Regions from separate parts of the Stenotrophomonas sp. YJH_SMC_133 genome, predicted to be linked through region 2. Evidence: riboswitches for the same ligand, from Rfam matches in the RefSeq annotation. Region 2 holds a riboswitch; the other holds the start of a gene.
What was found. Region 2 has a riboswitch for glycine ahead of gcvP (aminomethyl-transferring glycine dehydrogenase). Riboswitches for the same ligand answer to the same signal wherever they lie in the genome.
Positions count from the first base shown of each region.

Region 1: it holds a riboswitch for glycine, as region 2 does, so the genes downstream of both, AC5P78_RS03185 (trimeric intracellular cation channel family protein) here and gcvP (aminomethyl-transferring glycine dehydrogenase) in region 2, are expected to answer to the same signal.

Region 1 covers NZ_JCAFTW010000002.1:137,396-149,271, forward strand. The annotation lists gene AC5P78_RS03165 (DNA alkylation repair protein) at 1-229, shown strand, start outside; gene AC5P78_RS03170 (DUF6616 family protein) at 277-615, shown strand; gene AC5P78_RS03175 (hypothetical protein) at 728-985, shown strand; gene AC5P78_RS03180 (3-deoxy-7-phosphoheptulonate synthase) at 1,281-2,354, shown strand; gene AC5P78_RS03185 (trimeric intracellular cation channel family protein) at 2,523-3,140, opposite strand; glycine riboswitch at 3,223-3,328, opposite strand; glycine riboswitch at 3,342-3,431, opposite strand; gene AC5P78_RS03190 (GIY-YIG nuclease family protein) at 3,472-3,747, shown strand; gene AC5P78_RS03195 (nuclear transport factor 2 family protein) at 3,819-4,250, shown strand; gene AC5P78_RS03200 (hypothetical protein) at 4,256-4,711, shown strand; gene AC5P78_RS03205 (NAD(P)/FAD-dependent oxidoreductase) at 4,803-6,083, opposite strand; gene AC5P78_RS03210 (NYN domain-containing protein) at 6,207-6,986, shown strand; gene AC5P78_RS03215 (glutathione S-transferase family protein) at 7,129-7,749, shown strand; gene AC5P78_RS03220 (primosomal protein N') at 7,846-10,023, opposite strand; gene AC5P78_RS03225 (hypothetical protein) at 10,437-11,441, shown strand; gene AC5P78_RS03230 (DUF3106 domain-containing protein) at 11,434-11,876, shown strand, end outside.
Region 2 covers NZ_JCAFTW010000001.1:87,351-99,226, reverse strand. The annotation lists gene AC5P78_RS00405 (ArnT family glycosyltransferase) at 1-248, shown strand, start outside; gene AC5P78_RS00400 (phosphatase PAP2 family protein) at 360-1,112, shown strand; gene AC5P78_RS00395 (phosphoethanolamine transferase) at 1,109-2,758, shown strand; gene AC5P78_RS00390 (M2 family metallopeptidase) at 3,380-5,344, shown strand; gene AC5P78_RS00385 (hypothetical protein) at 5,639-6,031, opposite strand; gene AC5P78_RS00380 (siderophore-interacting protein) at 6,100-6,996, opposite strand; gene AC5P78_RS00375 (multidrug effflux MFS transporter) at 7,137-8,363, opposite strand; glycine riboswitch at 8,663-8,765, shown strand; gene gcvP (aminomethyl-transferring glycine dehydrogenase) at 8,828-11,695, shown strand; gene AC5P78_RS00365 (VOC family protein) at 11,789-11,876, opposite strand, start outside.

The DNA of each region.
Region 1 (11,876 bases), on a different contig from region 2:
CACGCACATCGCACTGTTCAAGCAGCACCCGGAACATGCATCCGCGCTGCTGGAAGCACTGGCCGACGATCCGGAACGCTATGTGCAGGATTCGGTCGGAAATTGGCTCAACGATGCCGGCAAGACTCAGCCGCAGTGGCTGCGCCAGCTGTGTACGCGTTGGCAGCATGAGCGCCACAGCGACGCCAACGCCTACATCCGCAAACGCGCGCTGCGCTCGCTCCGGTAGTGCCGGCCGCTGGCCGGCAACCCCCGAACCCTCAAGGAAGAACCACCATGTCGCACACCTTCATCGAGCTCTACACCGCCACCCCTGCCTGGACCACACTTCCGCCCGAGCAGCGGAATGCCTTCTTCGCCCGTATCGGCGCCGGCATGCAGCAGTTCGATCCGGTCCGCATCACGCCGCTGGCGATGGGCCGCGTTGCCTCGGGCGTACCGCACGGCAGCGATGAGCAGTTCTATGCGGTCTGGCGCTGCGCAAGCCGCGAGGAGGTCGATGCGTTGATGGCCGGCATTGCCGCTACCGGCTGGCATGAGTACTTCACCACCACCCAGGCGGTAGGCGCGATGGACAGCATGGCCCAGCACCTTGCCGACCTGGCCGCCTTGTAGCGGGGCGGCAGACGCCGGCAGATCCCGGTGCTGGGCATGGGTGGCACATGCGCCTGTCACCCAGACGCGGTAAACAGGACATTGCCCATTTCCATCCGCAGGAAGGTCGATCATGCAGAGCACGCTCCAGGTCACGCTGTTCGGCCCTCTTGGCGACAGCCCGGCGTTGCAGTTGCCGGGGCTGGAGGGGCCGTCGGTGGCCATCCAGGAATCGGCCCTGCGGCGCTTGGTTTCCGATCTTTACACCGCGCGTTCCCTGCTCAACCCCGAGCAGCTGGACGAGGCCCGGCAGGAACTGGATCGCGTGCTGGAACGCTGGGCCGACATCCATGAGGGCCTGCTGCTGGACGTGGAAGTGCATGGCAAATGAGCGACGTTGCGTGGTTGCCGCCGCGTGGGCAGGGCCGGCGCGCATCTCGCTGAACCGCGTCCCCAGTTGCGGATGAAACATTTTGCACTGCGCAAAAGCTGTGCTATCAATACAACCCATGAACGCAGCCGCCACCCGCTTTTACTGGTATTACTTTCCGAAGCCACTGGCGGAGGAAGGACTGCGCTCACCCTGAAGAAAGCTTCAGACGCATTCCCGAAAGCCGCCAGCGAACCTGGCGGCTTTTTTCATGCCGCCACGCTGGGGACCCCCAACGTTCCGGAGACCTCCCCCAATGCCCCCGCACACCGACGACCTGCGTATCCGCACCATCGAACCGCTGACACCGCCTGCCCAGCTGCTGGCGATGCTGCCGTGTGACGATGAAGCCTCCGACACCGTCAGCGCCTCGCGCGCGGCCCTGCACCAGATCCTGCATGGCCGTGACGACCGCCTGGCAGTGGTGGTTGGCCCATGCTCGATCCACGACCCGAAGGCCGCCATCGAGTACGCCCAGCGCCTGAAGCCGCTGCGTGACGCGCTGGCCGGGGAACTTGAAATCGTGATGCGCGTGTACTTCGAGAAGCCGCGCACCACGGTGGGCTGGAAGGGCCTGATCAACGATCCGGACCTGGACGGCAGCTTCAGGATCGACAAGGGCCTGCGCATCGCCCGTGGCCTGCTGCGCGACATCAACAAGCTCGGCCTGCCGGCCGGCGTCGAGTTCCTCGACGTGATCTCGCCGCAATACATCGCCGATCTGGTGGCCTGGGGCGCCATTGGTGCGCGCACCACCGAAAGCCAGGTGCACCGCGAACTGGCCTCGGGGCTGTCGTGCCCGGTCGGCTTCAAGAACGGCACCGATGGCAACGTGAAGATCGCCGCCGACGCGGTGGGTGCGGCCTCCAATCCGCATCACTTCCTGTCGGTCACCAAGCAGGGCGGCACCGCCATCGTGTCGACCACTGGCAACCCGGATTGCCATGTGATCCTGCGCGGCGGCAAGCAGCCGAACTACGATGCAGGCAGTGTCGCCGAGGCCTGCCAGGCGCTGGCCAAGGCCAAGCTGCCGACTCGTCTGATGATCGACGCCAGCCATGCCAACAGCCTGAAGAATCCGGACAACCAGCCGAAGGTGATCGAGGACATCGCCGTTCAGTTGGAAGACGGTGAACAGCGCATCGTCGGTGTGATGATCGAGAGCCATCTGGTCGGTGGTCGCCAGGAACTGGTGGAAGGCCAACCGCTGGTCTACGGGCAGAGCATCACCGATGGCTGCATCGACTGGGACACCACCGTGACGGTGCTGGAGCGACTGGCCGCGGCCGTGCGCGCCCGTCGCGACGTGAAGGTGTCCGAAGCCGCTTGAGTGCGGCACGTGTGTGGATGGCGGCCAGCGCCTGCGGGGGTGCGGCCGCGATCAGGGCCGGTCGGAGTTGGAGACCGGCCCATCTGCACCGGCGATGCGCCTGGCGCTGCGCATGAGCGACAGCGCCAGGTACATCGCCGGGGTGGTGCGGATTCCGCCGCGCGAACCTCAATGCACTTCGTCGTGATACACGAACTTCGGCATTTCCCAGCGGTAGTGGATCGCCAGCAGGCGCAGCGCGAAGCCGCCGCCGAGGCAGCACAGGATCGCGGTGGCGTCGGCCACGCCCCAGTGCAGCAGCAACAGGTAGGCCGCGCCGGTCAGCAGTGCGATGATCGCGTACAGCTCCTTCTGGAAGATCAGCGGCACCTCGTTGCAGAGGATGTCGCGCAGCACGCCGCCGAACGCGCCGGTCAGCATGCCGGCGATCAGCACGATCGGCATCGCATGGCCGGCTTCGCGCGCAATCGAGCAGCCGATCAGGGTGAAGGCGATCAGGCCCAGGCCATCGAGCACCAGGAAGGTGCGGCGGAAGTGGTGCATCCAGCGCGCCACCCAGGTGGCGATCAGCGCCGCGCACACGGTGAAGCCCAGGTACTCGGGATGCTTCACCCAGCCCAGCGGGTAGTGGCCGAGCAGGATGTCGCGCAGTGAACCACCGCCGAGGGCGGTGACGCAGGCGATCATGACCACGCCGAACAGGTCCATGCGGCGGCGGCCGGCAGAAAGTGCGCCGGTCATGGCTTCGGCGGAAATGGCGATCAGGTAGATGATGGACAGCAACATGGGGCAGGCTCCGGGCGCGGTGGGGCCGGCCATGCGCGGACGCCGCCATTGCCTGCGCAATGACGGAATGACGATGACCGGTGCCGCTCCCGCTGTCCTTTTGCCTGAGAGTTCAGCGGCATGGGCCGCGTGCCCCTTCGGCGGATCGTCCCGGGCATGCCCGGTGACCTCTCTCCAGCTCGGCGAGTCGAATGCATGGTTGGTGGGATTCCAGCCCACCGGCCTGAGCGATCATGGGAGCCTGCGCCTTCGGCGGGCGCCAGCGCGGCGCCTCTCTCCTGCATTCGGGCGCCAGTATATCCGCTGCAGTGCAGCACGGCATAATCCGGGCATGGCCCCGTCCCTCCGCCCGTGGTTCCTGTACCTGCTCGAATGTCGCGATGGCAGCTATTACGCCGGCATCAGCACCGACGTGGACGCGCGTTTCGCCGCCCATCAGGCTGGCAAGGGCGCGCGCTACACCCGGGCCCGGCCGCCGCTGCGGGTGCTGGCCGTGCGCGAGTACCCGGACCGGGCCGCCGCCTCGCGGGCCGAATGGCAGCTCAAGCAGCAGCCGCGCGAACGCAAGCTGGCCTGGCTGCAGGCGGTGGATGCTGGGTCCCTGTAGATCCATGGCATACATGGATGCCTCTGTGCCGCCATGCGATGATCGCCCAGCCCTCAGCGCTGGAGACCCGGATGTCCACCGTCGCCCTGTTGTTCGCTCTCTCCGCGTCAACCAGTCCCGCTGCCGACCCGGCCACCCTCGCGGCCATCGAAGCCACCTGCCATGACTACGTCGACGGCCAGCTGGAGGCCGACCCGCAGCGCGTCGCCCGCTCCCTGCACCCGGACCTGGCCAAGCGCGCGGTCCTCGGCGATACGCCCGACGAGCGGCTGGGCCTGCGCCGCATGTCGAAGGAAGAACTGGTCGCGCTGACGAAGCAGGGCGCGCTGAAAACCCCGAAGGATCAATGGGACCGCCGCTGCACGGTGCTGGACGTGACCGGCAATGCCGCCTCGGTGCGATTGGAAACGCCGTGGTTCGTCGATTACTTCCACATGGGGCGCTTCGACCAGCGCTGGGTCATCGTCAACGCGTTGTGGTACCCGAAACCGAAGGCGAAGTGAGCACGATGCGTGCCGCCGGTAAGGCATGGGTCTCCGTCGTCGTACTGGCCGCCGGCATCGCACTGCTGCCTGGCCTGCTGTACCTGCTCGGGCTTGCCCTGGTGGGCGGTTGGCCGAAGCCAGCAGACCGTGCGCCCAGTGGTGTGGCTGCGTGCAGCAGTGAACCGCGAACAGGATTTCAGCCGATGAATCCCTGGAGTTTCGCCGCGCAGTTCTTCGACGACGACGCGATGAAGAAGAAGGTGCCAGAGGTGGAACGGGAGGCGTTCTGGATTGCCCGCCGCCATCTTTGGCGGCAGCCACGGCACGACATGCTGCGCTGGCATCTGAGCAGCACGGCACTGACGATCTGGATTACCCGCAACTGGAGTGCCGCGCAGATTGCCGACACCGCAAGGAAGGAGGACTTCTGCCGCGCATGGTCGAAACGGCGGGCGCCCGGCGGCCCGATGAAGCGGTAGATCCACGCCATGCATGGATGATGTTGACGGAGTCAGAGCCCTTTCCTGCGGAAAGGGATCGGACCGCGTGGCAGCCGGCCAGCGGCGGGCACTACCGCCTCGGTCGCCGGTCTTCCTGGTCATCGCCGAAGATGATGCGCGCGCTGCGCTGGTAGCTCCAGTACGCCACGGCCCAGTTCAGCAGCACTACGATGCGGTTGCGGAAGCCGATCAGGAAGAACACGTGCGCGGCCAGCCAGAACCACCAGGCCAGCACGCCCGACAGCTGCAGCCGGCCCAAGTGCACGATCGCGGCCATGCGACCGATGGTGGCCAGGTTGCCGTAGTCGGCGTACTTGAACGGGCCGGGCTCGGGCTTGCCGTGCAGGCGTGCGCGGATCACCTCGGCCACGTATTTGCCCATCTGCTTGGCAGCGGGTGCCACGCCGGGTACCGGCTTGCCGTCGGCCTGGCTCAGTGCGGCCAGGTCACCGGCCACGAACAGCTCCGGGTGATCGGGCAGGGTCAGGTCCGGTTGCACCGGCACGCGGCCGGCGCGGTCCAGCGGCACGTCCAGCGTGCGCGCCAGCGGTGAAGCGGCCACGCCGGCGGCCCAGACCACGGTGCGGGCCGGTACGAACTGGTCACCGAGCGTGAAGCCCTGGCTGTCGATGTCGCTCACCGGGGTACCGGTCAGCACTTCCACGCCCAGCTTTTCCAGCTGGCGGCGTGCTTTCAGCGAAAGTACTTCCGGGAACGAGGACAGCACGCGCGGGCCGGCCTCGACCAGCCGCACCTTGGCGCTGGCCGGGTCGATGTGGCGGAATTCGTTGCGCAACGTATGCCGCGCGATCTCGGCCAGGGTGCCGGCCAGTTCAACACCAGTGGGACCGCCACCGACCACCGCGAAGCTCAGCCATGCGGCCTTCTTCGTCGGGTCCGGTTCTGCTTCGGCACGCTCGAACGCCAGCAGCAGCTTGCGGCGCAGCGCGATCGCATCGTCCAGCGTCTTCAGGCCGGGCGCATCATCGGCCCACTGGTCGTTGCCGAAGTAGGCGTGGGTGGCGCCGGTGGCCAGCAGCAGGCTGTCGTAGTCCAGCGTGCTGCCATCGGCCATGCGGATCTGCCGGGCCTGTTTGTCGATGGCGACCACTTCGCCGAGGCGGACTTCCACGTTGCGCTGGTGGCCGAGGATATGGCGCAGTGGTGCAGCGATATCCGGCGCGGACAGGCCGGCGGTGGCCACCTGGTACAGCAGCGGCTGGAACAGATGATGGTTGCGGCGGTCGACCAGGGTGATGCGTATGCGCTCGCGGGCCAGGGCACGGGTGGCCCAGAGACCGGCGAAACCGCCGCCGACAACAACCAGGTGGGGAACGCGCTCGCGACTCATCGACTCACTCCAGTGGGGGCATTGGGGGAAGCGCCTGGAATCTTCGCACGGCGGCCGCCTGTCACGTCAGCGCCCGCGTGGATCGGCGATACTCGGGTTCAGGCAACCGCCCGCGAGGAGTCCATGAGCGAACCGGAAAAGCGCATCGCCCTGTTGATCGACGCCGACAATGCGCCGGCCTCGAAGATCGACGAGGTGTTGGCCGAAGTGGCCCGCTATGGGGTGGCCAACGTGCGCCGCGCCTATGGCAACTGGAAGAGCCCGCGACTGAAGGGGTGGGAAGCGGTGCTGCATGAGTATGCGATCCGTCCCATCCAGCAGTTCGCCTACAGCAAGGGCAAGAATGCCTCGGACATGGCGATGGTGATCGATGCCATGGACCTGCTGTACGCGCGCAACCTGGATGGCTTTGCCATCGTCTCCAGCGATGCGGACTTCACCCCGATGGTGATGCGCCTGTTGACCGATGGCGTGAAGGTGTACGGTTTCGGCGAGAAGAAAACACCCGAGCCGTTCGTCAACGCGTGCTCGAAATTCACCTACCTGGAAGCACTGGGCCAGACCCACGCCAGCGTGCCGGATACCGAACAGGCATCCAGCGAACAGGCCTCGAACGAACCGGTGGCCAACGACGATGCGCGCCCGCGCAAGAGCGGTGCGGAAATGCGCAGCGACACGCGGCTGGTGAAGATGCTGCGCCGCGCGGTGTCCGCGGCCGAGGGCGAGGATGGCTGGTCGCACCTCGGCCCGGTCGGCAGCCAGATCGGCAACCAGGCGTCGTTCGACCCGCGCAACTACGGCTACGGCAAGCTCAGCGATCTGCTGGCGGCGATCGGCCTGTTCGAACTGAAGAAGGATGGCAAGTCGTCCTACGTGCGCGCGCTGCCGAAAAAGAACCGGTAATGCCGGCCGCTGGCCAGCAAGGAACCGGTAGTGCCGGCCGCTGGCCGGCAATCCCCGGATGCCAGATCCCGCATCCGGCATGCACACACCCCGCCCGATCAGGGGTATCGTTGCCGCTCGCATTGCCAGCAAGGAATACCGCATGTTGAAGATCTGGGGCCGTCGCAATTCCAGCAACGTCCGCAAGGTGCTGTGGTGTGCCGAGGAAATCGGCCTGCCGTACGAGTCCATCGAGGTCGGTGGCAGCCACGGCGGCACGCAGACGCCGGAATACCAGGCGATGAATCCCAATGGCCTGGTACCGGTGATCGAAGACCACGGCCTGCCGCTGTGGGAATCGAACGCCATCGTGCGCTACCTGAGTGCGCGCTACGCGCTGGGCACGCTGTACGCCGAAGACCCGATGGAACGCGCCCAGGCCGAGAAGTGGATGGACTGGAGCACCTCGCGCATGGCGCCGCTGTACACCGACCTGATCTGGGGCATCATGCGCACCGCTCCGGCCGACCGCGACGAAGCGCGGATCAATGCCGCCATCGTGCGCGCCGGCGACTACCTGGCGATGGCCGATGCCACCCTGGCCAAGCAGCCGTGGCTGTCCGGCGAGACATTCGCGATGGGTGACATCCCGCTGGGCTCGCTGATCTATGCCTGGTTCGAACTGCCGATCCAGCGTCCGGAACTGCCGCACCTGGCCGACTGGTACGCCCGTCTTCGCGAGCGCCCCGCCTACCAGCGCGGCGTGATGTCGCCGCTGACGTAAGCGAAAGCGTCCGGGGTCAGAGCCCTTTTCTGCGAAAAGGGATCCGACCCCAGGGCATCGGGGTCGGATCCCACCCGACGGGTAGGCTCTGACCCCTCAATAAAGATCCGTCGGATCCACATCCAGCGACCAGCGGACCTTGCGTGCTTCCGGCAGCGCATACAGCTGCGGTACCAGTTGCGAAAGCACCCCGTGCAGCGGTGGCCGCTGCGCGGCAGACAGCAGCAGCTGGGCGCGCTGGTAACCGGCGCGCCGTGGCATCGGCGCCGGCATGGGTCCATAGGCTTCCACCACGTCCTGCTCGCCCAGCAGCTGTCGCGCTGCCAGCAGGAATGCATTGGCATGCTCCACCTGCTGCGCTTCGGCGCGCATCAGCGCCAGATGCGCGAACGGCGGGAATCCTGCGGCCTGGCGCTGGTTCAACTCGGCCTGCGCGAACGGGTGGTAGCCACCGCTGACCAGGGTCTCCAGCAGTGGGTGCCCCGGGTGATGCGTCTGCAGCCAGACTTCGCCCGGGTCGCGCGCGCGTCCGGCGCGACCGGCGACCTGGATCAGCTGCTGCGCCAGTTTCTCGCTGGCGCGGAAGTCGGCCGAGAACAGGCCCTCGTCGATGCCGACCACCACCACCAGGGTCAGCTTGGGCAGGTCGTGGCCCTTGGCCAGGATCTGCGTGCCGACCAGGATGCCGGGCTGGTCGCCCAGTTTCGCCAGCTGTTGTTCCAGTGCATCGCGTCGCGAGGTGGTGCTGCGGTCGATGCGCACCACCGGGAAGTCGGCGAAGGCGGCGGTGAGATGTTCTTCCAGGCGCTCGGTGCCGATGCCCTGCGGTTGCAGCGCCAGACTCCCGCACGCGGGGCATGCCAGCGGCGCCGGTTGCCGCGCACCGCAGTGATGGCACTGCAGGCGACGACCGCCGCCATGCACGGTCATCGGTGCATCGCAGCGGTTGCATGGCGCGGTCCAGCCGCAGTCGTGGCACAGCAGTACCGGCGCATAGCCACGGCGGTTCTTGAACACCAGCACCTGCTGGCCGCGCTGCAGGTGCTCGCCAATGCCGGCCAGCACGTCGGCCGAGAGGCCGTCATGCAATGGTCGCTTGCGCACATCAAGGATGCGCACGCGCGGTGGCCGCGCATCACCGGCACGCTGCTTCAGGCGCAGGTGGGTGTAGCGCCCGGCATAGGCGTTGTGCAGCGTCTCCAGTGAAGGCGTAGCGCTGCCCAGCAGAACCGGAACGCCCAGCGCCTTGCCCCGGACCAGAGCGAAATCGCGTGCGTGGTAGCGGATGCCGTCCTGCTGCTTGTAGCTGCCGTCATGCTCCTCGTCGACGATCAGCAGGCCGGCCTGCGGCAGCGGCGTGAACACCGCCGAGCGGGTGCCGACGATCACCCGTGCCTCGCCGCGCGAAGCCGCCGCCCAGACCCGGGCGCGCTCGTTGTCGTTCAACCCCGAATGCAGTGCATGCACGGCGATGCCGAGGCGGCCGCGGAAGCGTGCCAGGGTCTGCGGGGTGAGGCCGATTTCCGGCACCAGCACCAGCGCCTGCTTGCCTTGGGCCAAGCAGTGGATGATGGCCTGCAGGTAGACCTCGGTCTTGCCGCTGCCGGTTACGCCATCCAGCAGGAACGGTTGGAAGCCCTCGACTGCGTTGATCGCCGCCACGGCCTCTGCCTGCTCCGTGTTGAGGGTGGGGCCAGGCAGTGGCTGCGCGTGCTGCGGAGCGACGCGCAGCGCCACGCGTTCGGCCAGCTCGCGCTTGGCCAGGCTGCGCGCGGCGGTGCGCCAGTCGTCCATGCGTTCGCCCAGCACGTCCTCATCGACGATGGCGTCGGCCAGCAGCTCGGCCAGCTGCCGGGGGCGGCTGCCGGCGCGCAGTTTTTCGCGCTGGGCGCGGCCTTCGGCGGTCAGCTGCCAGCCCCAGTGATGGGTGTCGGGCAGGGCGTCGCCATGGCGCAGCGGGCCCGGCAGGGCGGTGCTCAGCACCTCGCCCAGTGGCGCATGGGTGTAGCGCGCCAGCCACTGCAGGCTGTGCCACAGCTCGCCCTGGAGCAGCGGTTGCGGGTCGCACCAGGCCAAGGCCTGGCGCAGTCCCTGGCCGTCATCGGTCTGGCCGTGCCCCATCACTACGCCGACCAGCTCGCGGTTGCCGAACGGCACCTTCAGGCGGCAGCCGACCGCGACCGTGGGGCCATCGCCCTCTGGTGACAGGTAGTCGAACAGGCGCGGCAGCGGGACGGGCAGGGCGACCTGCAGGGTCGGAATGGGTGAAAGCATCGGGCCAGTGTAACGGGCCATGCGCGCGCGGATGGCAGGGGCCAGAGACTGCCGGGGGGCCCTCGTCGAATCATAAATGTCACCTAAATATCGGTGTCCATTGGAGATTCAGTCTTATCCACATGTTCTGTGGATAACGTTGTGCGTTACCGGTCGACGGGAACGCAGGAGGCCGATGGCGACGAGCTCACGCTTGGGTTGGTCAAAAAATCGCCACACTTCAAAGTCATTCAAAATCAACAACTTGAGTGTGAAACATTGCTGAAACAGAGTGAATTCAGCTGGATGCCGCAGTTTTCCCCGAGGCGGGCGTGGTGCTGTGCACAACCTGCAGCACGAAGTGCCTGCGCGCGCAAGTCCTACGGGTGCCGATGGGCTGCCGCTATCATGCCGGCAGACCTTTGGAGTGACCGATGACGGCTGTGCCCGCCCCTGTTTCCTCGACCGCGGCCGGCGCGCTGTCGGCGTTCCTGCGCGGCGTCGAGCGCCGTGCCCTGGTGGTGGCTGAGCTGCAGTGCGGCGATGCCGCGCGAGCCGAGCAGACCCTGGTGGCGGTGATGCGCGCCTTCGCCGCGGTCGCCAGCGACCTGCCGATGGCGCAGTGGCCGATCCGCTTCTGGACCCTGCTGGGCCAGCGCCAGGCGCTGCGCGAGCCGGTGGGCGGCCAGTGGCTGCCGCCGTTGGCCGCGCTGGGCGAAATGGGGCCGCTGCCGCGCTTGGCACTCCTGCTGCGGGTGGGCGGCAGTCTGGACGAGGGTATCGCCATGCGCGTGCTCGACCAGGACGAAGCGGGCTACCAGCACCTGCTGGCCGATGCCTGCCCCCGTGATGCGCACGGCCAGCCCGATGCGTCGGCATGGCGCCAGCTGGCCGAACAGGTGCAGCTGCGCATCCGCGACCTGCCGGCCAAGCGCCTGCAGCAGCTTCAGCAGCCGGCTGCGCCGGCCGCCAGCAATGAAGCTCCCGCGACCGGCTGGCGCGCACCGCAGCGCGATGATCGTGCGGCCGCCCAGGGCAAGCGGCGGCGTCCCAATGCCAGGCCGCGCTGGCGCGGCCCGGTGATCCTGCTGGTGACGGTCGCGGTGCTGTTGGCCGCGGCACTGGGCTGGCGCTACTGGCAAGGACATTCATCCGGTAGCGACGCTCCACTGCCGGAAGGGGTAGTGGGCGAAGCTGGCCCGGTCACGGTGGAAGCTCTTCCGCCGAGCAAGGTCAATGCCACGCCGGATGCGACCCCGGCCCAAGCCTCCGACGACGCCATGATGCTGGCCGACCGCGACTATCCGCTGGTGGCCGATGCCGATCTGTATGCCTGGACCGCCGCCGGCGGCCCGTTGCCGGTGGACGAATCGCAATCCAGGCCGAGCCGGCCCGAGCCCGCCAGCGCCACGCTGGAAACCGCTGCCGCCGATGAATAAGACCCTGCTCGCCAGCCTGCTGCTGGCCCTGCCGTTGTCGCTGTCCGCCGCGCCGCAGACCTTGAGCGTGCCGCTGCCGCCGCCAGTGCCGGGCAGTTCACCGGCGGCTCCCGCTCCGGCCACCACAAACACGACGCCCGCTGCGTTCACCCAGCTCGACGCCCAGCAGCAGCGTCAGCGCCGTGCCGACTACGCGGCCTGGCGCGCCCTGCCGGAGAGCGAGCGGGAGCGCATCCGGCAGGCTGCGGCGCGGTTCAATGCGCTGCCGGCGGACCAGCAGCAGCGCCTGCGCGAGCAGTTCCAGGCGCAGGACCAGGCCTTCCGCGAGGGCTGGCGGCTGGGCCCGCAGCTGGGACTGGAGTTCCCCAAGCTGCACGGCCTGTTCGGCTTCGTGCCACCGGAACAGCGCGAGGCCGCGCTGGCCGTGCTGCGCCA
Region 2 (11,876 bases):
CGGTACGCGAATTCGGCTTCAAGCGGCCCTGGGCAGAGCAATGGCATGACGCCGGCCCTTGGCTCGCTGAGGCGCCGGACAAGCGCTGGCTGCTGGTGCTGGACGATGCGATGAGCCCCTGCGTGGATCCGGCCAAAGTGATCGACATCGGTGTTGCCAACAGGAATCGTTGGCAACTGCTTCCCGGTACCGCATGGAACCCGGAGTGTCACGCCGAGCGGACAGGATCGACTGCCGAAGAAGACTGAACGTTGACATGCGCCTGGGACTCATTAACCCGGCGCGAACGGGCGTCCGACCCTTCTCCGACATCAAGGTGACGAGCATGAGCGCGGATTCCCGAACCGCCCCTTCCCAGCATGCCCGTCCGTCCCCTTGATTCGGTAGCGCCGCTTGCGACATCACCACTGGCGTCTCGATTTGCGGTAACTCACCTCTGGCTGCCTGTCGCAATCGGCCTGCCATTGTTTACGCTGCTGATGGACTTCGGCGGTGATCAATGGGTGGCCGATCACCTGTTCCGTCTTGAAGGCAGCCACTGGGCGCTGCAGGACGCCTGGATCACCCGCAGCGTCGTGCACAAGGCCGGCAAATGGTTGAGCACGGCGGCAGCGCTGGTCGTGACCCTGCTGTGCTTCCACCACTGGCGTAGGGGTCGCGATCGCACCCTGCAATGGGCGCTGCTTTATGTCGTGATTGCCATGGCACTGGGCACCGGCGTGATCTCCCTGCTGAAGTCGCTGGTGCCGATGGAATGCCCCTGGGACCTGCTGCGCTACGGTGGCCACCAGCCTTTCATCGGTCTGTTCACCCTGCGCCCGGAAGGCATGCCGGCACAGGCCTGCTTCCCGGCAGGCCACGCCAGCGCAGGCTATGCGTGGCTCTGCCTGTATTTCTTCGCGTTGCTGTGGCGGCCGTCCTGGCGCTGGACCGGGCTCTGGATCGGCCTCGGCACCGGCCTGGTGTTCGGGATCAGCCAGCAGTTGCGGGGCGCCCATTTCCTTTCGCATGACATCGCCACCGCGTTGATATGTTGGCTGCTTTCGTTGGGCCTGTATGTTCTGATCCACCGTCAGCTGGACCGTCCCCACCGCCAGGAGGCAAACGCATGAGTGCATCGGTCCAACGCTCCGCCCGCCTCCCCACCCTTGCGGGTCTTCGCAACTGGCGGCCGCAGCTCTCCACGGAAGCACTGATCGCGCTGACCAGCCTGTTCTTCGCGGTGGCCGGCAACGGCCTGTTCTGGCACAGCGCGATGGCGAGCCATCCGGGCAGCCTGCGTTACGCGCTTTCGCTGCTGCTGTTGCTGCTGGGCGCGCACGGCGTGCTGCTGGGCATCCTGGTCTGGCGCTGGAATGCCAAAGTGGCAATCAGCCTGTTGCTGCTGGTGACGGCGTTCGCTGCGCACTACATGAGCCGCTACCACATCTATCTGGATGCGGACATGCTGCGCAACGTGCTGGCGACCGACCCGAAGGAGAGCCGCGAGCTGATGACCGTATCGCTGCTGTGGCCGCTGCTGCTGCTGGCCGTGCTGCCGATGGTGGTGCTGTGGCGCGTGCAGCTGCGCCGACGCAGTTGGGGCCGCAGCCTGCTGTGGCGACTCGGCTTCCTGGTCGTGGCGGCGGCGACCGCAGTTGGCGGTGCGCTGATCTCGTTCCAGGATGTCTCGGCGCTGATGCGCAACCAGCGCGAAGTACGCTATCTCGCCACACCGGCCAACGTGCTGCTCGGTATGCCGCGCGCGCTGCGTGGCGACAATCCGGTGCAGCGCGCGCCGAAGCTGCCGATCGGCACCGACGCCAAGGCCACGCCACGCGCCCTGGCCAGCAAGCCGCGCCTGCTGGTGATCGTCATGGGCGAGACCGTGCGCGCGCAGAACTGGGGGCTCAACGGCGGCCGCAACACCACCCCGGAGTTGGCCCAGGCACCGGTGATCAACTTCCCCGACATGCACTCCTGCGGCACCAGCACCGAAGTGTCGCTGCCGTGCCTGTTCTCGCCGTGGGGACGCCACGACTACGATGAAAAGAAGATCCGTGCACACCAGTCGCTGCTGCACGTACTGAACCGCGCCGGCATCGCACCGTTGTGGCGTGACAACCAGTCCGGCTGCAAGGGCGTCTGCGAAGGGCTGGAGTTCCAGTCGCTGTCCGATGCGACCACCCCGGGGCTGTGCGCCGATGGCCGCTGCATGGACGAGATCCTGCTGCAGGACCTGGCCACCCAGGTGCGTGCCAAGCCAGGCGACCGCGTGGTGGTGCTGCACCAGCTGGGCAACCACGGCCCGGCCTACTTCGAGCGTTACCCGGCAGCCTTCGCGCGCTTCAAGCCAACATGCGACACCCGTGACATCGGCCGTTGCTCTCGCGAAGAGATCACCAACAGCTATGACAACGCGGTGTTGTACACCGATCATTTCCTGAGCAAGACCATCGGCACCCTGCAGGGCATGCAGGATTACGACACGGCGATGATCTACCTGTCCGACCATGGTGAATCGCTGGGCGAGAAGGGCCTGTTCCTGCATGGCGTGCCGTATGCGATCGCTCCGGCCGAGCAGACCCGCGTACCGATGACGATGTGGTTCTCGCCGGGCTTCGCCAGCAGCCGTGGGTTGGACCTGCAGTGCGTGCGCAAGCGTTCGGCGGCGTATACCGACCACGACAACCTGTTCCCGTCGGTGCTGGGCCTGATGCAGGTCAAGACCTCGCTGTACGAGCGCGATCGCGACCTGTTCGCCAACTGCGAAGGTTGAGGGTTGTTCGGCAGGGCTTTCAGCCCTGCACCCGCGGTAGTGCCGGCCGCTGGTCGGCAGCCTCGACAGCAACAGCAACAGCAACAGCAACAGCAAATGCTGGCATTCCGTGGATTGGCGGGGTGGGTCCGGTGGCGGGGGACGCTGCAAGTACGTCCATGTAAGCTCGGTCGCCGCATCCATGCGGCTCACGCCCCCGCCACCGGACCCACCCCGCCTTCGACAGTTTTCCGCGCTCTGTTGGACATGCCGATGGGGTCGGATCCGTTTTCCGTAGGAAAACGGATCCGACCCCATTTTGATTGTCGATATCTGACAGATGTGTCGACCAAGGTCGACACCTACCGACAGCACATGGAATCTGTCAGAGGTGGGGCGGTGTCGGAGTGCGGGGTGTCAGCCGCATGGATGCGGCTGCCAAGCCTACACGGACGTACTTGCGGCGTCCCCGCACTCCGACACCGCCCCGCCAAACCACGGATAGTCCGCTGTTGCTTCGGCCTTCGCCGTTGCTTGAAAGCCTCTGCGGGTGCCGGGCGCCGCCCGGCCGACTTCCGCCACTTGCGGTCGCAGCCACTGCCCACTAGCCTTCGGCCGTCGTTCACCACCCAAGGACCGCCCGTGAAACACCGTCATCTCCTGCTGGCCTCGGCAATCGCCGCCGCCACGCTGGCCCTGGCCGCCTGCAAGAAGGAAGCTGCCCCAGGCACCGATACCGCCAGCAGCAGCGCCCCGGCCGGCGAAACCGCCGACCAGTTCGTGGCCCGCATCAATGCCGAATTCAAGGCCGCCTACCCGGAGATGACCTCGGCGCAGTGGCTGTCTTCCACCTACATCAACAGTGATTCCGAACGCATCGCGGCCAAGGCCAACGAGCGCTCGCTGACCCAGCTCAACAGCTGGATCGAACAGGCCGCCAAATTCGATGGCAAGCCGATGAGCGAGGACAGCAAGCGTGCGATCCACCTGCTGAAACTGATGTCCTCGATGCCGGCGCCGCGCGATCCGGCCAAGCTGGCCGAGCTGACCCAGATCGCCACCCGCATGGAAGGCAGCTACGGCGCCGGCAAGTACTGCACCGACGCCAACGATCCGAACTCCTGCCGCCAGCTGGGCGAGCTGGAACAGGTACTGGCGCGCAGCCGCGACTACGACAATCAGCTTGACGCCTGGCAGGGCTGGCACAGCACCACCAAGAGCATGCGCGGCGACTACCAGAAGTTCGTCGGCCTGGTGAACGAAGGCGCCAAGGGCATGGGTTTCACCGATGCCGGCCAGATGTGGCGCAGCGGCTACGACATGCCGCCGGAGCAGATCGGCCCGGAAACCGACCGCCTGTGGGAACAGGTCAAGCCGATGTACGAGCAGCTGCACTGCTACGCGCGCGGCAAGCTGGACAAGACCTATGGCAAGGACAAGGCCGAAGTGGGGAATGGCCTGATCGCCGCGCACCTGCTGGGCAACATGTGGCAGCAGGACTGGTCGAACCTGTGGGACCAGCTGGAACCGTACCCGGGCGCCGGCAGCCTGGACATCACCGCGGCGCTGGAAAAGCAGTACCAGACCAACCTGAGCGCGGCGCTGGCCAAGGCCGGCAAGGATGCGAACGTGGCCGCGCAGTACAAGGCGCAGCGCGAGGCCGAACTGCGTACCGCCAAGCAGATGACCGAGCGCGCGCAGGACTTCTACGTGTCGCTGGGCATGCCGTCGCTGCCGCAGTCCTACTGGGAAAAAACCCAGTTCATCAAGCCTGACGACCGCGACGTGGTCTGCCACGCCAGCGCCTGGGACATGAACATGGAAGGCGACGTGCGCACCAAGATGTGCATCAAGCCGAACGAAGAGAACTTCACCACCATCTACCACGAGCTGGGCCACATCTATTACGACCTGGCCTACAACCCGCTGCCACCGCTGTTCCAGGGCGGTGCCAACGATGGCTTCCATGAAGCGATCGGCGACACCATCGTGCTGGCGATGACGCCCAAGTACCTCAGCTCGATCGGCCTGGTCGATGCGCCGACCGAAAGCCGCGAGGCGGTCATCAACAACCAGATGCGCATGGCGCTGTCAGGCGTGTCGTTCCTGCCGTTCGGGCTGATGATCGACCGCTGGCGCTGGGGCGTGTTCGATGGCTCGATTACTGCCGACAACTACAACAAGGCGTGGTGGGACCTGAAGGCCAAGTACCAGGGCGTGGCGCCGGCCAGCACCCGTGGCGAAGAGTTCTTCGATCCGGGCGCGAAGTACCACGTGCCGGGCAACACTCCGTACACCCGCTACTTCCTGGCGCGCATCCTGCAGTTCCAGTTCTACAAGGGCCTGTGCGACGCGTCCGGCTACAAGGGCCCGCTGCATGAGTGCACCTTCTACGGCAACAAGGAAGCCGGCCAGAAGTACTGGGCGATGCTGAGCAAGGGTGCCAGCCAGCCGTGGCAGGCCACGCTGAAGGAGCTGACCGGTACCGACAAGCTCGATGCCGGCCCGATGATCGAGTACTTCACCCCGGTCAACGAGTGGCTGAAGCAGCAGAACGAAGGCCAGATGTGCGGCTGGCAGGCCAGCGCGGCCCCGGCGGCGAAATGAAAAAAGGGGCGGGTCCGCGAGGATCCGTCCCTTTCTGGTAGTGCCGGCCGCTGGCCGGCAACTACGCGATGAAGACCCAACGGGCAGCCGGCCAGCGGCCGGCTCTACCGAAACGGCAGTCAAAGGCCAGATGTGCGGCTGGCAGGCCAACGCGGCCCCGGCGACGAAATGAAAAAAGGGGCGGATCCGAAAGGATCCGCCCCTTTCCGGTAGTGCCGGCCGCTGGCCGGCAACTACGCGATGAAGACCCAACAGCTGGCAGCCAGCCAGCGGCCGGCTCTACCGCAACAGCGGTCAGCTGTTCTTCTTCGCGGCCATCGCTGCGGCCAGCTCGGCCTTGAATTCCTCGAAGGTCTGGCCCTTCTCCCTGGCTTCGGCCTGTGCGGCATCGCGCAGCGCGTCGGAGTACATCAGGCGCACCGGCGTGCCATTGCGTTCGTGCAGCTCACCGGCCTGCATGATCAGCGCCAGCACCTGTGCGGCGCTTTCGCTGTGGCCGGCAATGCGGCCATCCATGCCCAGCACCCATTCGCCGTCGCGGCGCACGACACCGGCCAGCAGGGTGCGCTGTGCATCGCGCAGTTCCGCATGCGGCTCCACCGGCGAGGCCTGCGCGGCGGCCTTGTTGGCGGCCTGCTTTTCCTGGCGACGGCGCTGGTCGCGGCGGGTCTTGGAGCTGGTGGACATGGTGCGGTACCGCTGCGAAGGGGGGCGCAAGGATAGCGCACCCCGCCCGCAGCACCGCTTCACACCCCTCAGTCCAGCACTTTGCCGTGCCGCCAGTAGCCCATGAAGGTGATCGCGCGGCGGTCCAGCCCGCAGTCGCGCACCAGATGGCGACGGATCGCCATCACCGCCCCCGCCTCGCCCGCCACCCAGGCGTACAGCGGCCCGGCCACCCGGGTATCGGCCTGCTCCCAGAGGATCTGCGTATCGACGTCGATCTCCTCCAGCGCATCGCAGGCAGTCACGCCCGAGGTCGCTGCCAACCGCGCCTGGACCGCCTGCAGCAACCGCTGTCCGTAGGCGGCCTGCCAGCGCGGCAGCCAGACCAGCTCGGCGCTGGAGGGCGCCTTCAGGTGCACCGCATCACCGGCCTGCGCCACCTCCAGCAGCGCCAGCGTGCGCGGTGGGTCGACCATGGCCGCCAGTTCCTCGAGGATGCCGGCCACCGCAGGCAACGCGGTTTCATCGGCCACCAGCAGCACCTGGCCGACACCGGCCGGTGGCTTCCACTCCCAGCCCTCGCTGCTCCCGGCACAGTCGGCGTCCGGGGCCAGCAGCACCACGCGGTCGCCTGGGCGGGCGTGCATGGCCCAGCGCGAGGCGGGGCCGGTTTCGCCATGGATGACGAAATCGACGTCGACCTCGCCCTGCTCGGCGCGCAACTGGCGGATGGTGTAGGTACGCATCGGCGGGCGCTTGTCGTCCGGCAGGGCCCGGTAGCGTGGGTACCAGTCTTCACCGCTGGGGACCTGCGGCACCTCCTGGCCGGGCAAGGGGAAGAACACCTTGATGCGCTGGTCAGGGCCTTCGGTCTTCATCCGCGCCACGTCGGCACCGGTGAACACCATGCGGTCCAGGGAAGGGGAAAGAACGCGGCGCTCCTTCAGCGCCACCTCGAACAGGCGGTAGGTCTGCTGCGCAGCCATGGGGAACCTCATGCAACGACATCGGATTGGCTGGCTGTCGTGCATCCACGCACCGGCTGGCTGGAGTGCCCAGCCTAGTCCGGTCGTTCCTCTTCGCAAGCGTTGCGGGCAAAGCGGCCGGCCCTACCCCTGCGCGCTGCTCAATGGCCCGTGCAGGCCGCCTGTGCCGCGCGTTCACGCTGGTGTTCCCAGTACCAGAACACGAAGCCGGCGGCGAAGAACGCGGCCTGCCCCAGCGCCAGGTGCAGCGGGCTGGCGCTGAGCAGCGGCGACACCACGCCGGCCACCACCGTGCTGATCATCAGCTGCACGAAGGCCTGCAGCGACGAGGCCAGGCCGCGCTGGTGCGGGTACATGTCCAGCACCGCCAGCGCCAGGATCGGGAAGATCAGCGCCATGCCCATGCCACCCAGGAAGATCGGCAGCACCGCCCACGGCAGCACGAACTGCGGCGACAGCGCCACGTAGCCGACATTCAGCAGCACCGACAGCGCACACAGGCCGAAACCAATGGACACCTGGCGGGTGGGCGTGGTGTGCCCGGCCATGCGCCCGGACAGGAACGAGCCGGTGGTCATGCCGCCGATGGTGGGGATGAACAGCCAGGCAAAACCACCCTCGCCCAGATGCAGGTGCTGCATCACGAACACCGGCGCCGAGGAGATGTACAGGAAAATGCCGCCGAAACCGATGCTGCCGGCCAGCGCCAGGCGCAGGAACCGCGGGTTGAAACCGATGCGCACGTAATCACGCAGCAGCACGCGCGGCGACAACGGCACCCGTGCCTCCACCGGATGGGTTTCCGGCAGGTAGCGTGCGGTGGCCGCCAGCAGGAGCAGCGCAAACACCACCAGGAACCAGAAAATCAGTGGCCAGCCGGCGCCACTGAGCAGGATCCAGCCGCCAATGATCGGTGCGATGGCCGGAGCGATGCCGAACAGCATCGATACCTGGCTCATCAGGCGCTGCGCATCGTGGCCGTGGTACAGGTCGCGGATCACCGCGCGGCCGACGATCATGCCGACGCCTGCTGACAGGCCCTGCAGCGCACGGAACGCCAGCAGCGTGGTCAGGTCGGTGGACAGCGCGCAGCCGACCGAAGCGCCGACGAACACCACCAGGCCACCGAGGATCACCCGCTTGCGGCCCCAGGCGTCGGACAGCGGACCGTGCGCCAGGCTCATCAGGCCGTAGAACAGCAGGTACACGCTGATGGTCTGCTGCACCGCCACTTCGTCCACCGCCAGGCGCTGGGCCAGCTGCGGGAACGCGGGGAAGATGGTGTCGATCGAGAACGGACCGAACATGGCCAGGCCGGCGAGCAGCAGGGCCATGCGGCGGGTGGAGGGAGCAACAGCGGCGGTCATGGGAAAGGCGTCCGGCAGGGCCATGCGCGGCACGCACGGCGGGCGCCGGTCCCCTGCAGCAGGGACGGCGCCAGATGAATTCGGGTATCCGCCCATCATAGGTGGGGAATGCGCCTGATGCCATGCAGCAGTGCACAAAACGCACGGACGGGCCATCGGCCATTCAGGCGCGGCCGCCAGGTCCGAAGGCGGCCGCCGCGCCCGCAACGGGCTATAATCGGCGGGCAACACGGTGGGAGAAGCGGAACACCGCTGCCGAAGGCGCAACGCCCGTAATCGCTCAGGCCCGATACCACCCGTAACACAACTCTGGAGAGACCGGTTCGATCCGGCGCCGAAGGGGCACGAAGCTGCGGTCCGCCGCGCTTTTAAACTCTCAGGCAAAAGGACAGAGGGGCGCCCCGCAGACCGCCGACCGGCGGCTTGTGCCCGTGCGTGTGCCCTTTCCTGACGGATCCTTCGCCATGTCCCAGAACACCCCTTCCCTGCGTGAGCTCGAGCACCACAACGCGTTCGTCGAGCGCCACATCGGCCCCAACGACGCCGAGATCGCGCAGATGCTCGACGTCGTCGGCCACGCGTCGCTGGATGCGATGACCGACGCCATCGTGCCGGCCAAGATCAAGTCGCCGGCACCGCTGGCACTGCCGGAGTCGATGACCGAAGTGCAGGCACTGGCGAAGATCCGTGCGATCGCCGACAAGAACACCGTGCTGCGCAGCTTCATCGGCCAGGGTTACTACGGTACCCACACGCCGAACGTGATCCTGCGCAACATCCTGGAAAACCCGGCGTGGTACACCGCCTACACCCCGTACCAGGCGGAAATCTCGCAGGGCCGCATGGAAGCGCTGATCAACTTCCAGACCCTGTGCGCCGACCTGACCGGCATGGAAATCGCCAACGCCTCGCTGCTGGACGAAGCCACCGCCGCCGCCGAAGCGATGACCCTGGCCAAGCGTTCGGCCAAGTCGAAGTCGGACACCTTCTTCGTGCACGACGCCGTGCACCCGCAGACCCTGGAACTGCTGCGCACGCGCGCCGAGCCGATGGGCATCGTGCTGCGCGTCGGCACCCCGGCCGAAGCGCTGGAGTCGGAAGCCTTCGGCCTGCTGCTGCAGTACCCGGATACCTTCGGCCAGGTCGGCGACTACAAGGCGCTGGTCGACGCTGTGCACGCACGTGGCGGCCTGGTGGCCGTGGCCACCGACCTGTTGGCACTGACCCTGCTGGCCGCCCCGGGCGAATGGGGCGCGGACATCGTGGTCGGCAACAGCCAGCGTTTCGGCGTGCCGTTCGGCTTCGGTGGCCCGCACGCCGCCTTCATGGCCTGCCGTGACGCCTACAAGCGCTCGATGCCGGGCCGCCTGATCGGCGTTTCGATCGATGCCCAGGGCAACCCGGCCTACCGCCTGACCCTGCAGACCCGCGAACAGCACATCCGCCGCGAGAAGGCCACCTCCAACATCTGTACCGCGCAGGTGCTGCTGGCGGTGATGGCCTCGATGTACGCCGTTTACCACGGCCCGGAAGGCCTCACCCGCATTGCCCGCCGCACCCATCGACTGGCCTCGATCCTGGCCGCAGCGCTGCGCAATGCCGGCGTGCAGGTCGGTGGCGACTTCTTCGACACCCTGCACGTCACCGGCGTGCATGCCGATGAAATCCATGCCAAAGCACGCGCCGCCGGTTACAACCTGCGCGCGATCGACAGCGACTCGGTCGGCATCAGCCTGGACGAGACCACCACCCGCGCCGACATCGTCGCCGTGGCTGCGGTGTTCGGTGCCACGCTGGACGTCGACGCGCTGGATGCCAGCACCGCCGACGCGCTGCCGGCCGGCCTGCTGCGCCAGTCCGCGTTCCTGACCCACCCGGTGTTCAACACCCACCACAGCGAGCACGAACTGCTGCGCTACCTGCGTTCGCTGGCCGACAAGGACCTGGCGATGGACCGCACGATGATCCCGCTGGGTTCGTGCACCATGAAGCTCAACGCCACCGCCGAGATGATCCCGGTGACCTGGCCGGAGTTCTCGCAGATCCACCCGCTGGTGCCGGCCGACCAGGCGCTGGGCTACAAGGAACTGATCGACACGCTGGAAGCGATGCTGGTCGAATGCACCGGCTACGACGCGGTCAGCCTGCAGCCGAACTCCGGCGCACAGGGCGAGTACGCCGGCCTGCTGGCGATCCGCGCCTACCACCGCTCGCGCGGCGAAGGCCACCGCGACATCTGCCTGATCCCCGATTCGGCGCACGGCACCAACCCGGCCTCGGCGCAGATGTGCGGCATGAAGGTGGTGGTCACCAAGACCGATGCCAACGGCAACGTCGATGTGGAAGACATCCGCCTCAACGCCGAGAAGTACAGCGACCGCCTGGCCGCGATCATGATGACCTACCCGTCCACGCACGGCGTGTTCGAGGAAGAGGTGGTCGAGATCTGCGAGATCATCCACCAGCACGGCGGCCAGGTGTACACCGACGGCGCCAACATGAACGCCCTGGTCGGCGTGGCCAAGCCCGGCAAGTGGGGTTCGGACGTTTCGCACCTGAACCTGCACAAGACCTTCTGCATCCCGCACGGCGGCGGCGGCCCGGGCGTCGGCCCGTGCGCGGTCAAGGAACACCTGGCCCCGTTCCTGCCGGGCAAGCTGGGTGACAACGGCCCGGTCGGCATGGTCAGCGCCGCCAGCTTCGGCAGCGCCTCGATCCTGCCGATCAGCTGGATGTACATCGCGATGATGGGCCGCGAAGGCCTGCGCAAGGCCACCCAGGTCGCGCAGCTCAACGCCAACTACATCGCCAAGCGCCTGGCCCCGCACTTCAAGACCCTGTACACCGGCCGCAACGGCCTGGTAGCACACGAGTGCATCCTCGACGTACGCCCGCTGGAGAAGACCAGCGGCATCGGCGCCGAGGACGTCGCCAAGCGCCTGATCGACTTCGGCTTCCACGCCCCGACCCTGAGCTTCCCGGTGGCCGGCACGCTGATGGTCGAACCGACCGAGAGCGAATCGCTGCACGAGCTGGACCGCTTCATCGACGCGATGATCCAGATCCGCGAGGAGATCACCGCGATCGAAGACGGCCGCCTGGACCGCGAGGACAACCCGCTGAAGAACGCGCCGCACACCGCCACCGCGGTGACCGCCAGCGAGTGGACCCACGCCTACCCGCGCGAACTGGCTGCCTTCCCGCTGGCCAGCCTGAAGCAGAGCAAGTACTGGCCGCCGGTGGCGCGCGTCGACAACGTGTACGGCGACAAGAACGTGATGTGCGCCTGCATCCCGGTCGATGCCTACAAGGATGATGAAGTCGAGGCTTGATTCCTCGCGGCATCGGTAAAGAGAACGGCCCGCGCAAGCGGGCCGTTTTCATGAGGGCGGGTGGACCAGGGTCCACACCCACGGTAATCCCGATCACGGGTCCGGCATCTGCCCCAGGCTCAACTGCCACGACACGCCGAAGCGATCCTGCACCCAGCCGTAGCGGTTGCTGAAGTCATAG